Regions from separate parts of the Fictibacillus enclensis genome, predicted to be linked through region 1. Evidence: riboswitches for the same ligand, from Rfam matches in the RefSeq annotation. Region 1 holds a riboswitch; each other region holds the start of a gene.
The links. Region 1 has a riboswitch for S-adenosylmethionine ahead of QNH15_RS18810 (Na+/H+ antiporter NhaC family protein). Riboswitches for the same ligand answer to the same signal wherever they lie in the genome.
Positions count from the first base shown of each region.

Region 2: it holds a riboswitch for S-adenosylmethionine, as region 1 does, so the genes downstream of both, mtnW (2,3-diketo-5-methylthiopentyl-1-phosphate enolase) here and QNH15_RS18810 (Na+/H+ antiporter NhaC family protein) in region 1, are expected to answer to the same signal.
Region 3: it holds a riboswitch for S-adenosylmethionine, as region 1 does, so the genes downstream of both, metK (methionine adenosyltransferase) here and QNH15_RS18810 (Na+/H+ antiporter NhaC family protein) in region 1, are expected to answer to the same signal.

Region 1 is NZ_CP126109.1:3,597,436-3,602,111, forward strand. It holds gene QNH15_RS18805 (asparagine synthase-related protein) at 1-561, opposite strand, end outside; gene QNH15_RS18810 (Na+/H+ antiporter NhaC family protein) at 773-2,089, opposite strand; SAM riboswitch class I at 2,183-2,293, opposite strand; gene QNH15_RS18815 (carbohydrate ABC transporter permease) at 2,399-3,223, opposite strand; gene QNH15_RS18820 (carbohydrate ABC transporter permease) at 3,235-4,137, opposite strand; gene QNH15_RS18825 (ABC transporter substrate-binding protein) at 4,160-4,676, opposite strand, start outside.
Region 2 is NZ_CP126109.1:1,788,198-1,792,873, reverse strand. It holds gene QNH15_RS09590 (methylthioribulose 1-phosphate dehydratase) at 17-643, opposite strand; gene QNH15_RS09585 (2-hydroxy-3-keto-5-methylthiopentenyl-1-phosphate phosphatase) at 640-1,302, opposite strand; gene mtnW (2,3-diketo-5-methylthiopentyl-1-phosphate enolase) at 1,299-2,540, opposite strand; SAM riboswitch class I at 2,625-2,731, opposite strand; gene QNH15_RS09575 (pyridoxal phosphate-dependent aminotransferase) at 2,812-3,984, opposite strand; gene QNH15_RS09570 (carbon-nitrogen family hydrolase) at 4,083-4,676, shown strand, end outside.
Region 3 is NZ_CP126109.1:3,430,285-3,434,960, reverse strand. It holds gene QNH15_RS17985 (MFS transporter) at 1-298, opposite strand, end outside; gene pckA (phosphoenolpyruvate carboxykinase (ATP)) at 429-2,012, opposite strand; SAM riboswitch class I at 2,285-2,403, shown strand; gene metK (methionine adenosyltransferase) at 2,584-3,783, shown strand; gene QNH15_RS17970 (phosphatase PAP2 family protein) at 4,002-4,553, opposite strand.

The sequences.
Region 1 (4,676 bases):
AGGAATTGCTAGATAATCAGCGAGCCATTGTTCATTTAGGTCTTTAGTTACAAAATCAAGAGTTAACAAAGGATTCATTGCTGTACAAAAAGCAAAGCGATTGTTCTTATTTGTATAATAAAGCGTCCGGCATCCTGAGAAGTCTCTTGCTCCGAACAGCTTTCGTTTTTTTTCATCCCAAATCATAAAGGCAAAATCACCCACTAAATATTTTGCGCAATCCTCTCCCCACTTCTCATAAGAGAGAAGGATAATCTGGCTATCGGGCATTTCTTTCCGAAGCGCGTGATGGACTTGCAGTCGTTCGAATAATTCGGTTCGGTTATCAATAATCGCATCAGAGGTAATAACCAGCTGTTTTTCATAGTCGTAAAACGGGAGTTGTTCTCGAATTGATTCAGGCGTAATCCATTGCGCATGACAACCAAGAAAAATTTGCTGGTTTTGCCACGTCTGCACAGCATCAGCCGGATAACGGCTTAATGTTTGCATCATGTTCATGCCAGCCTTTGGATTGACAGGTTCATTATTAAAATGAAGTATTCCAGCTATTGCACTCATGGTTGTCCTCCAAATATCCTTAATAAAAAAACAGAAACGAATGGTAAGAATCAAGCAATTTCGTTCTCTAAAAAGAACGATTGATTATTCTAAAATTAACACCCATAATCTTCCTTGTCAATACGAAATATGACTATTTTCCTAAAAAGATTCGACAAAAAAGAACCTCAATCGCATGGGAATATCCAACGATTGAGGTTCCTTTCATCATTTAAGCATGTTTCTTTTCCATATGTTCTTTTCGTTCTTTCAGCTTCGGATAACCGATCAAAATGGCAATCACGCCGCAAACGGCGATTAAAATCGGGTAGAACGAATACGTCAGAAGGCTCACTGGTGAGATGGAGCCGATTTTGGCCGCCGTCAGCAGTTGGGCACCGTAGGGAATCAAGCCTTGAATAGCGCACGAAAAGATATCAAGAAGACTTGCTGATTTTCGCTTATCGATGCCATACCGATCGGATATCTGCTTGGCAAGAGGACCTGCTGTAATAATGGAAATCGTATTGTTGGCGGTGGAAAGGTTGGTTGCACTGACCAATCCTGCAATACCAAACTCCGCTCCTTTTTTTGTTCGAATGTTCTTCGTTAATACATCAAGAAGATACTGAATTCCGCCGTTATAGCGGATCAGCTCTACCGTTCCTCCAATGAGTAGGGCCAGGAAAACAAGTTCAGACATGCCAAACATTCCGTCGGTGATCGTTTTTAAAAAGGCTGAAAGAGTATAGGCTCCATCCACCAGGCCGATCACTCCCGCCAATATGATTCCGCCGCTTAACACAACAAATACATTCATGCCAAGAAGGGCAGCAATCAATACACCAACATATGGAAGGATTTTTACCGCTTGAAAGCTGTCAGCCGATACGCTGGAATGACTGCCCATCGTAACAATACAAAGGAGCACACACGTAACAATGGCGGCAGGAAGGACAATGAAAAAGTTCACTTTGAATTTATCCCTCATTTGGGTCTGCTGGGTACGGACCGCAGCAATGGTGGTATCCGAAATAATGGACAAGTTATCTCCAAACATGGCTCCCCCTACGACGGCTGCCATGGAAAGTGCCATTGGAATATCCGTCTGACCACTGATTCCTGCGCCAATCGGCGCCAGTGCGGCAATGGTCCCCATGGACGTTCCCATCGACAAGGAAATAAAGGCACCGATTACGAAGAGACCGACAATCAGGAAATTTTCGGGTACAACTGACAAGGCGAGATTGACCGTGGACTCCACTGCTCCCATTCCCTTCGCAGCTGCAGAAAATCCACCGGCCAGAATAAAGATGAAGACCATAATGATAATGTCAAGATGTCCTGCACCTTTGGCAAAACGCTCAATTTTACGGTTCAGCGTTTCTTTTCTATTCATTAACAGGGCTGCCGCTGCTGCCACGAGTATGGCTACAACCACGGGCATTTTATAAAAGTCACCAGTGATTACACCTGAGCCGATGAACAGGACCAGGAAGATAACGAGCGGCAATAGCGCCAGCGCATTTCCTTTTTTTACTGCATCCATCTAAAAACACCTCTACGTTTGTTATTGCTGCATGTACATATATGAAAAAAGACCTCTTCCAAAGAAGAGGCCCTATATGCTCATAAGGAACTCTTCTCATCTCTCAAGCATGAACTGCTTGCTGGATTTGGCACAGCACCTTCGAAATTCAGGTCCGCTGCCGAGACGTCTCAGGGCCAGTCCCTCAGTCTCTCGTGATAAGAAGTATCCAGTTTTCAGTTATAACAGCTTTTACTACTGTAAAGGGTTTGGGCTTTCTTGTCAAAAGTTAGTTTTTGGTAAAACGATTTTTGTCCTTCTAATGGTGGTCTATTTCTCCCCTGTAAACTTAATGCCTTTGACAAAATAGCGGTTAAAGAAGGCATACAGTATCAAAATCGGCAAGGTAAAGACCATAGAAGCTGCCATAATGTAATTCCAGTAGCTGATAAACTGTCCTTTGAATGAATTTAGCCCTAACGGAAGAGTGAACATGCTTTCATCAGACAGGATGATCAGCGGCCGCATGAAATCATTCCAGAAGGCCATAAAGACAAAGATGGTTTGTGCCGCTAATGCCGGCTTGGCAAGCGGAAGAACAATCCGGAAAAAGGTGCCGAATTTGCCCAGTCCATCTATAGCTGCCGCTTCCTCTACTTCTTTTGGAAAGTTAATAAAGAACTGGCGCATCATGAATATGAAGGTGGCGTTGACCGCACCGGGGATGATCATTCCCTGATAGGTATTCAGCCATCCGAATTCTTTTAAAATCAAGAAGTTAGGGATGAGCGTCACCTGAAACGGAATCATCAACACTGCTAAAATGATAATAAAGATACTTTTTTTGCCCGGAAAGCTGAGGCGGGCAAGGGCATAACCGGCCATCGAGTTGAAAAGCAAATTCAAAAAGGTGCCGACCACAGCGATAAACAAGCTGTTAAACAACCAGCGGCCAAAAAGCGGCTCCCGTGAGAAAATCTCCTTATAGTTATCGATGGTAAAGTTTTTCGGTATAAAGTTTATGCTTCCGCTTACGATTTCTCCTAATGATTTAAAAGAGGATGAAAGAGCCCATAAAAACGGAACAAGGGTGATCACCGCGTAGACAATCAAGATTACATACAGAATGGTTTTTCCAATCGGTCGTTTTTTCATGGTACCCCTCCTCAATAAAGTGATTCTTCCTTGGAAAATTTCCGCTGCAGAAGTGTTGCGATCAAAATAATGATGGCAAGCATGAAGGCAAGTGCTGTCGCATAGCCCATGGTGCCGAGTGATTTAAAGGCATATTGATAGATCAAAAGAACAACCGTCAAGGTGGAGTTGTTCGGTCCACCCGATCCTCCTGAAAAGATGTAGGATTGATCAAATAGCTGGAAGGTTCCAATGAGACCCATAATCACCACAAAAGAAGTCACGGGCCGCAAATTGGGAACCGTAATGTGCCAGAATTTCTGAAGTCCCGTTGCGCCATCGAGTTCAGCAGCTTCATAGTGGCTGTCTGGTATATCCTGAAGGGCCGCCAGATAGATCACCATAAAAAACGGTGCCGTCGCCCAAATATTCATAATCATGATCGCCAATAAAGCTACACTCGGATCACCGATCCAGTTGTACGTTGGCAGGTGCAGCATGTGTAAAATGTGGTTGATCAGACCGTTCTGATTGTACATCCACATGAAAATCAAAGTAAGTACTGCTGAAGAGGTCAATGTCGGTAAAAAATAAACAATCCGGAAAAACTTCTGCCCCTTCATGCCGGCATTCAGGGACGCTGCCAATACAAGCGCAAGCAGCGTCTGAAGCGGCACAACAATCACCACGTAAATGAAGGTATTTTTTAGAGCAATATGCGCCCGGTCATCAAACGTGATCTTCATAAAGTTATCAAGTCCCCTAAATTCCAGATGCGTACCGCCAAGCAACTCTACTTTATGGAAAGAAAGGTAGATTGCACAAAGGATGGGAGCGATTACAAAGATTCCAAGAATGATGAGGACCGGTGCCATGAACAGGTACCCCTGCCCCGCTTCCCTTCTCAATTTTTTGGAAGAACTGCTTTTTACCATGTTTCTTCACCTCTCTTTTTTGTTATTCCGCTACCTTAATCTCTTTATTAGCCTGTTTTTGCGCGTCTTTCAAAGCATCCTTCAGCGGCCGTTCCCCAAGATAGGCACTTAAAAATTGGTTGTTGAAGTTATTCATCACGATCGGCAGCATCGGACCGTCCTGCCAAACAGTCGCATATTTGGCTCCTTTAACAAGGGGTCTACGCAGTGGATCCTTGTCATAGCCGAGTTCTGCAGCTACTGACTTACGCGTAGGCAAGGCAAAGCCTTTGCTTGTCCATGTTTTCATGCCTTCTTTTCCGGTCAGGTACTTGATTAGTTCCCATGACGCTTTCTTATGCTTGGATTCTGCATTCATGGCATAACCGACCGTGAAGGACATGGTTCCCTTCTTGCCGTTAACCGTTGGCAGCTCGGCGGTTCCATAATCTATTTTAGGAAACGTATCTTCCATGAACGGAATGTTCCAGTTTCCTTCCATCACCATGGCAGCCCTTCCCTGGCCAAACATTTCTCCCCCGGAACCTGAACCAACCTCT
Region 2 (4,676 bases), 1.8 Mb from region 1:
AAACTATTTTTTGACTTTAAAATGCATACTGTGGCTGAAGCAATCTCATTTTAACGTGGTAGGAAAAGAGAAATTCCAATGCCTCAAGATGTTTTTTGGCTTCGAATCCATTTTTCCCCCAAACCGTCACTCCATGGTTTCTGATCAAAACAGCTTTTGTGTCCGGAGTAAGGGCTCCAGCAAAACGCTCAGCAAGAGCAGTCAAATCTGCCGGATTCTCGATGATTGGCACAGTAATGGACCCCTCTTCATCCCAGATGTTAAATGCCTTAATCAATTCCTGACCACGGAAGGTAATTTCCCCCTGATCGCCATACAGCTCGGAAATGATATTGTTATCTACAGTATGAATATGCAAACAACAGCACGCATTGGTATGCTCATACACTTTTGCATGCAATCCGGTTTCAGCTGAAGCACGCAGATGGGTTTCTTCTACAGCTTTACCCGAAACATCCACCAAAACAAAATCTTCATTCGTTCGTTTCCGTTTATCCTTGCCGCTTGCAGTCACCAAAAAAGTAATGGGATCGCCACTAACCTTGATGGACAAATTTCCACTTGTACCCGGAAACCAGTCCCGTGAAGCCAGTTCATCCTTAACATCAGCCAGCTCTTTCCACAATTCCCCCAATGAACTCAAATGCTCACTTCCTTTGTTTGCAGATACGCAATAATGTCATAAAACGTAGTGAAAGGTTTAAAAGCGATGTCTTCCTGTTCACACTTTTCTTTCAAAAAGTCCCTTGCAAACACTTTGTCTGCCATTTTGGCTGCCTGTAGATCGGTGATGGAATCGCCGATTACGATTCTTTCGCATGAATCCGAATCAAAGCTTCTTAAAATAGCCGGCTTGCAGCATCCGCAATCATTGCTGCACTGAGTGTCACAGCTGTGCGGCCAAAGAATTTCAATCGTTTCTCCTGCAAATGAACTGCCGTTGCAATAGATCTGTTCCTCGTCCACTATATTTTTAAGAATCGGATAAACAAAAAAATCAATTCCTCCGCTTACCACGTACAATGGGATGCTCTGGTCTTTCGTATACTGAACAAATTCTTCAAATCCATCCCTGATTTTTGCCGTGGAAAGAACGTATTGAATGATTTCCTCTTTTTGGCTGGAAGGAATAAGAGAAAAGAGCTGTCCGACTCCTCCCCTGATGGATATTTCCTGATTCAGTATTTTATCCTTGATCGGCTCCCATCCTTCGGGAGCAAAGTTTTTCATGATGTCAATGATGTTGTCTTTTTCGGTAATGGTTCCGTCAAAATCACAAAAGATAATCCGTTCTCTGCTCATGATTTCACCAGACCGCCCCATAGATTCAATGCGGCTTTCAGCGGATCGCTCTCCTCGCTGATCTGCTCCAGCGATTTGTTAAGCAGCAAGCCATCAATCGCATCGCGGAACGCTTTTCCTCCGGCAACGGCTCCTCCTGGATGCCCGTGAACTCCGCCGCCGGCATTAATAATGCTGTCGATGCCAAAGTCCTGAAGCAAAAGAGGGGTCAATCCCGGATGAATTCCGGCTGACGGCACTGGGAAAGCACCTTTCCAGTTTATATGCTTTTCTGTCAGCTCTGCAGCGATGCCAACAGCGTCTTCTTTCCTGAGGGCCACGCTGCCATATGGCGACGGAAACAGCACCAAGTCCGCTCCAGCAAGCCGAAGCAGCTTCCCTAAAAGAAGCCGGTTGGAAATGCCATAAAACTCGGATGGTGTCAGTGCACCTGAAACGGCCGGGTGAGCCATGATGGGCAGATTAATTTCAGGATCCTCTGCCAGGCTTTGCAGCACATCCAGTCCGTAGGCAAAAACATTGAGCAACAGGGCGCTTGCCCCGAGCTCGGCTGCACGTTTCGCCTTGTCTTTTAATTCAAATGTCCGTCCCGTTAAATTAACGGCATACAGTGTTTTATGGCCAGTCTCCTCTTCCGTTTCGGCCAGTACTTGTTTGGCTGTTTTAATACGTTCTTCAAATGGGGTCCGCGGATTATCGAACAGGATTTCATCATCCTTGACCAAATCAACGCCGCCAAGTGCCTGTTCTCTCAGCTGATGTTTAAAGTAGTCCATATCTCTGCCGATCACAGCCTTGAAAATGCTCATGAGCAGCGGACGTTCATAAACACCGAGCTGATTTCGAATCCCATCAATTCCAAAGGATGGCCCTGGAAATGCGCTGCTTAAGTCTTCCGAAAATTCCAGATCGATAAGTTTTACCTCGCCATCCAGTGAAAGCTTTCCAAAAACGGTCGTTAAGATCGCTGGAAGGTCAGGAGAAAAGTTTGCAGCTGGATAAGAGATTTTCAGAAGTGCCTGCTTTCTTGGCGAACCAAAGTATTGGTTTACCCGTGCATCTTCCGGCAATTCAATGATCTCTGCCACACTGCCTTTATGATTTTTAAGCTGCTCCTTTTGCAGATCCGGAAGATCGGTCCAGGAGCCGACGGTTAACCCCAGCGCAATTCCTTCCGCTTTTTTTTCAAAATTCCCTTTAGGATCATGAACAAGATAGGTCGCAGTTACTGACGCCATGATGTATCCCTCCAAAACATAAATTCACACGAAAAAAACCTCTTCCCGAGGGAAGAGGCATTATAGACATAAGGATGCCGCTTCCTCTCATCTCCCAGCATGCGCTGCAAGATTTAGCACCGTGTAAATCCTTAGGATAACCGGTTGCCGGGCTTCATCGGGCTAGTCCCTCCACCTGCTCTTGATAAGAGAAAATGTTCATATTACTTCGAATGTTAGAATTACTTGTGATTATGACAGGTTATAAAAAATCTGTCAATCCAATTATAGCTTAGAAGATATTTAATGCGCGGATTCGATCTGCCGCTTCTTTCAAGCGCTCTTCATCCGTAAGAAGACCCACTCTTACATAGCCTTCTCCCTCTTTGCCAAATCCGATGCCCGGAGCGACCACAACATGTGCCTCCTTCAGCAAGTAATCTGCAAAACTCTCTGAAGTATGTCCTTCAGGCACGGGAAGCCAGCAGAAAAAGGACCCTCTGGGTGCCTTAACATCCCACCCGAGTTCCTGCAACCCTGAAATAAAAACATTTCTTCGCTTTTCGTACATGTCGGCAAGCTCCCTGACACAATCCTGCGCCCCAAGCAGTGCCTTTGCCGCTGCTTCCTGTACCGCCGGAAACAGGCTGACATAAAAATGATCCTGAAGCAGATTAATGCTTTCTATCACACTCTCATTTCCAATCGCAAATCCGACTCTCCAGCCTGCCATATTATACGTTTTACTCAATGTATAAATCTCAATTCCCTGTTCTTTGGCACCATGCGTCTGCAAATAACTGACGGGCTTTTCTCCATCAAACCCAATGGCTCCGTAGGCAAAGTCATGAACGACCAGAATATCATGCTTTTTGGCAAAGTCCACGGTTTCCTTGAAAAATTGCGGAGTGGCAACACCTGCTGTTGGATTGTTTGGATAGTTGAGGAACATTAATTTGGCACGGTCGGCCGTTTCTTTATCAATTTCGTTATAGTCGACAAGAAAGTCATTTTCCTCTTTCAGCGCCATCATGCTCATTTCTGCTTCCGCCATGGCGACGCCCGACCAATAATCCGGATAACCCGGATCCGGAACTAAAGCGGTATCTCCTTTGTTCAGAAAACACTGTGCTACTTCTACGAGACCTGCTTTTCCGCCAAACAGCACAGCCACTTCTTTTTTGGGATCAACCTCTACCCCAAACTCGTTTTTATAGTAAACAGCTACCGCTTCTTTCAAAAAATCATATCCCCGAAAAGGAGAATATTTGTGGTACTGAGGATTAACCGCTGCCTCTTGCAAGGCAGCAACAATATGAGGAGGTGTCGGCTGGTCAGGGTTTCCCTGTCCAAGATTAATCACATCATGCCCCTGTGCGGCAACCGCATTCACTTTTCCCACAAGCTTGGCAAAAAATTGTTCAGGCAGGCGTTTTAACGCATCTGCTTGCTGGAAACGTTTCACATTCACACATCCTGTCATTCATAATTTTCTTGAAATTCTAATCCAATATGTTATACGCTTATTAAAAATCTGTCAAAATGTTTTAATGGGGGATACGCATGAAACTGAATGTAGCACTGATCCAAATGGACATCCAGCTCGGATTGCCGGAAGAGAATATTAAGAAAGCCGTACAAAGAATTGAAGAAGCGTCAAAACAAAACGCAGATATCGTCGTACTGCCGGAACTCTGGACGACCGGCTATGATTTGGAGCGTCTTGTTGAAATTGGAGACGCCAACGGGGATAATCTGAAAAAGCTGATGAGCGGTTTAGCACGGCAGCACCGCATCAATATCGTTGCCGGCTCTGTTGCCAATAAAACAGACAATGGCATTTTTAACACACTTTACGCCTTTAATCGCGAGGGTGAGCAGATTGGAGAGTACAGCAAACTGCATTTGATTCGCCTTATGCAGGAAGAGAAGTTCATTGCCCCCGGATCCACCAAGGGGAATTTTATGCTGGAGAACATTCCGGCTGCAGGAGTCATCTGTTATGACATCCGTTTTCCGGAATGGATCCGCGCCCATGTTCTCGATGGTGCCTCCCTTCTGTTCGTGCCGGCCGAATGGCCTGCCCAAAGGCTCTCTCACTGGCGAAATCTCTTAATTACGAGAGCCATTGAAAACCAATGCTATGTGATCGCATGC
Region 3 (4,676 bases), 170 kb from region 1:
ATGGAACGTTGGCAACAATTAAACCAAGTATAATGACACAACGAAATAGGTCAGAAACCACCATAATGACTTTACGATTCATGCGGTCTGCAATTACACCGGATACAGGACCGAGCACCGTCATGGGAAGACCCAGACAGATGACGACAAAGGATATTTCAAGAGGTGAGACATCCCATTTGAAGGCCATTAACGAAAAGATGGCCATGAGGCTTAACCAGTCACCGAGGTTGGAAACGACCTGTGCGGACATTAAATACAGGTACGAGCGGTTACGTAATAGAGCATTCTTTTTCATGTAAAACACTCCCTTTTACAAAATGACACCTTTGTCGTTATTATAAGCGACACTTGTGTCGCTTGCAACCTTTTTATGGAAAATAAAAACCGCTCCCTTAAAGGAAGCGGTACAATCAGATATATTCTTATTAGACGAGCGGGCCTGCACCTTTAATTTCAGCAGGAACATTATTGAACTTTGAAAAATTATCATTGAACTGAGCAGCAAGCTCTTTGGCTTTCAGGTCATATTCTTCCGGGTTGCTCCATGTTTTCTTTGGCTGGAGCACCTGATCAGGAACACCTGGGCAGTGAATCGGGATGTTTAATCCAAAGATCGGGTCGGTTACCGTTTCCACAGATTTTAACTCACCCTGAAGCGCTGCCTGGACCATGGCTCTTGTATAGGAAAGGTTCATGCGCTTACCTGCGCCGTATGCCCCTCCGGACCAGCCGGTGTTCACAAGGTAAACTTCTACTTCATGGTGATCGATTTTTTCGCCGAGCATTTCTGCATAAACCGTTGCCTCAAGCGGCAGGAATGGAGCACCAAAGCAAGTGGAGAAGGTGGCCTGAGGAGACGTAATTCCACGCTCTGTGCCAGCAAGCTTACTTGTGTAACCGGACAGGAAGTGGTACATTGCCTGTTCCTTCGTCAGTTTACTGATCGGAGGCAATACTCCGAATGCATCAGCTGTCAGAAATATGATGGTGTTCGGGTGTCCGGCAACACTTGGCTGTATGATGTTTGGAATCGCCTGGATCGGATAAGCTGCTCTTGTATTTTCGGTCAATGAGCCGTCATCATAGTTTCCTTCACGTGTCAAATCATCCAGGACGACGTTTTCGAGAACGCTTCCAAATCGGATAGCATCCCAGATTTGCGGCTCTTTTTCCTGAGAGAGGTTGATGGTTTTGGCATAGCATCCGCCTTCGATATTAAAGACGCCTGTATTGGCCCAGCCGTGTTCATCATCTCCGATCAGGGAGCGGTGAGGATCAGCGGAAAGCGTCGTTTTACCGGTTCCGGATAAGCCGAAGAAAAGGGCGACATCGCCTTCCTGTCCGACATTTGCCGAGCAGTGCATGGAAAGTATCCCTTTTTCGGGAAGGATATAGTTCATAACTGAAAAGATTGATTTTTTGATTTCACCGGCATATTCTGTGCCGCCGATCAAAACAATCCTTCTCTCAAATGATATAATAATGAAAGTTTCTGAATTTGTGCCGTCTACCTCAGGATCAGCCTGGAACCCGGGAGCGGAGACCACGGTAAATTCTGCATCCAGTCCCTTTAGCTCTTCAGCTGTAGGGCGGATAAACATTTGCCGGGCGAACAGATTATGCCAGGCGAATTCGTTCACGACCTGAATGGGTAGGCGATAAGCATGATCAGCGCCAGCAAAGCCTTTAAACACAAAAAGTTCTTCTTGCTGGCCTAAGTAATGAAGTACTTTTTTGTAAAGCTTATCAAACTTTTCTTCATTAAAAGGCTTATTGATTTTGCCCCAGTCTATTTTTCCGCTTGAACTGGCTTCGTCCACGATAAACTTGTCTTCTGGAGAGCGTCCAGTGTATTTTCCAGTTGTGGCTCTGAGAGCACCTGTCGAAGATAAAATGGCTTCGTTGCGGAGCAGTGCTTTTTCAACAAGCATAGGTACTGGGAGATTTTCATGAGTAGCTGCGCTGTTTAGAATATCATCTAAAGTCGTCGTTGAATCAACCGTATTCATGTTCGCAAAACCGTCCTTTTAAAGAAATATATTAATCACCGTCAACATGACTAAATTCGAAATTAGTATAGCACATTAAAATAAATAATGTATACTATTTTATTTAACATTTTACGATTTGGTTCGAAAATCAGGCATTATCCTCTGATCAGCTCTGGCAAACATTATTATCAGGCATAGTGACGCTGAAAATTCCTATCTGGATGAAGAAGGGGTGCCATTTCAAGTTGACAGGTTTGTCGAACTGCGCTATTATATTTCGGGAACGGCTACTCTTATTCCGAGTAGGTGGAGGGACAGGCCCTATGAAACCCAGCAACCGACACTTCGTGCCAAAAAATGAAGTGAAAAGGTGCTAACCTGCAAGGTGAACAAGCCTTGAAAATAAGAGGTGAAGGCGTAGACATAAGACCTTTTCCCTCGTGTATGATGATTTAGGGAAAGGCTTTTTTTATGTCTCAAAATGGTTTGAACCTGAATATTTTACAAAAACAAAGTATCCATATAGGAATGAGTACCGTATCTTAGAAAAATATTGCTCTATGCGTTAAATAGAGAAGGAGGATCTCAATTGTCTAAAAGTCGTCGTCTTTTTACATCTGAATCAGTTACAGAAGGGCATCCGGACAAAATTTGTGACCAAATTTCCGATGCGATCCTGGATGAAATCCTGGCTAACGATCCAAATGCCCGTGTAGCTTGTGAAACTTCCGTAACAACCGGACTTGTGCTGGTTGCAGGAGAAATTACTACATCCACATATGTTGATATTCCGAAAGTGGTTCGGGAAACCATCAAAGAAATCGGTTACGACCGCGCGAAGTATGGTTTTGACTCTGAAACATGTGCGGTTCTGACATCCATCGATGAGCAGTCTGCTGATATCGCGATGGGGGTTGACCAGGCGCTTGAAGCTCGTGAAGGTTCGATGACGGATGAAGAAATTGAAGCAATCGGTGCTGGTGACCAGGGTCTTATGTTTGGCTATGCCAACAACGAAACACCTGAACTCATGCCGCTTCCGATTTCATTGGCACACCGCTTGTCCCGCCGACTGGCTGAAGTGCGCAAAACGGAAGAAGTGCCATACCTTCGTCCAGATGGTAAAACTCAAGTAACGGTTGAATATGATGAGGATGACAAGCCGGTTCGTATTGATACGATTGTCATTTCAACTCAGCATCACCCTGAAATTACACTTGAACAAATCCAGGCGGATATTAAAGAACAAGTAATCAAGCCTGTTGTACCTGCAGAATTGATTGACGAAAATACAAAGTACTTCATCAACCCGACAGGCCGTTTTGTAATTGGCGGACCACAAGGGGACGCCGGTTTGACTGGCCGTAAGATTATTGTTGATACGTATGGCGGATATGCCCGTCACGGTGGCGGGGCATTCTCTGGGAAAGACGCGACCAAAGTAGACCGTTCTGCAGCATATGCAGCACGTTATGTTGCGAAAAACATTGTTGCATCCGGTCTTGCTGACAAAGTTGAAGTTCAGCTTGCCTACGCTATTGGTGTAGCTCAGCCTGTATCCATTGCTGTAAACACGTTTGAAACAGGAAAAGTTTCTGAAGAGGTATTGGTTGATCTTGTGCGCAAGAACTTTGACCTTCGCCCGGCAGGAATCATCAAAATGCTCGATCTTCGCCGTCCGATTTACAAGCAGACAGCTGCTTATGGACATTTCGGCCGTACTGACGTTGAGCTTCCTTGGGAAAAAACAGATAAAGCAGAAGCACTTAAAGAACAAGCAAACGCATAAATAAAAAAGCCGGTCTTCCATTGGGATTCCCACTGGAAGGGCCGGCTTTATTTTTTTGAGCGGCAGATCAGGAGGTTTATGCTCCAGAGATTTTATGAATACAGGAAATTTGAGGATTGTTGGCAGATTGAATCCTGACTGGAAAGTGGGATTTATTTCTTTTACAATCATCAAATCGTGTTCCTGTAGCGCTTTTTTCATGTAACCCCTCCTGAACATTATAAATGGTTGGTAACGAGATAAGAATTAACCAAGAAAACGGAAAAGATTCCTGAACTGATTCCCAGCATCATGCCTGCGAGGACATCTGTGGGATAATGCAAGCCAAGGTACATCCGGGAGATTCCGACAGAGAAGCCCAGCGGAACAAGAATCCAGAGCAGACCGGGGTGGATCAGGGACAACGGGATAATGACAGAGAAGACCGCTGTTGTATGCCCGGACGGAAAGGAATGGTCTTTCAGCGGATGACTGAAGGTTTTTGTACCCGGTATCATGAGGTATGGGCGCTTGCGGGGATAGCATTTCTTGGAGATGGCCACAGGGATATGGCTGAGTACGAGAGACAGGAAACCTGCGGCAGCAAATATTCTTGCATTATCAGGTGCGAAGAGCAGTACGAGAAGAGTGGTAATGATCGTGGCAGTTGCACCTCCAAAGTGGGTAATGGCGTTAAAGTACTTGTCCAACAAACGATGCTGCAGCCTGCTGTTTACCCATTTGAATAACCTGCATTCTTTTTCATAAATCCACCCGGTCACTCTCGCCATAAACATCCTCCTGTCTTAATGCTGATTTCTCCTTAAGCATACAAGTGGATGTTTGTCCCAGTTTTAAGGAAGTATGAAGAGTTTGTAAAAATAAAAAACCACTGATGAATCAGCGGTTTTAAG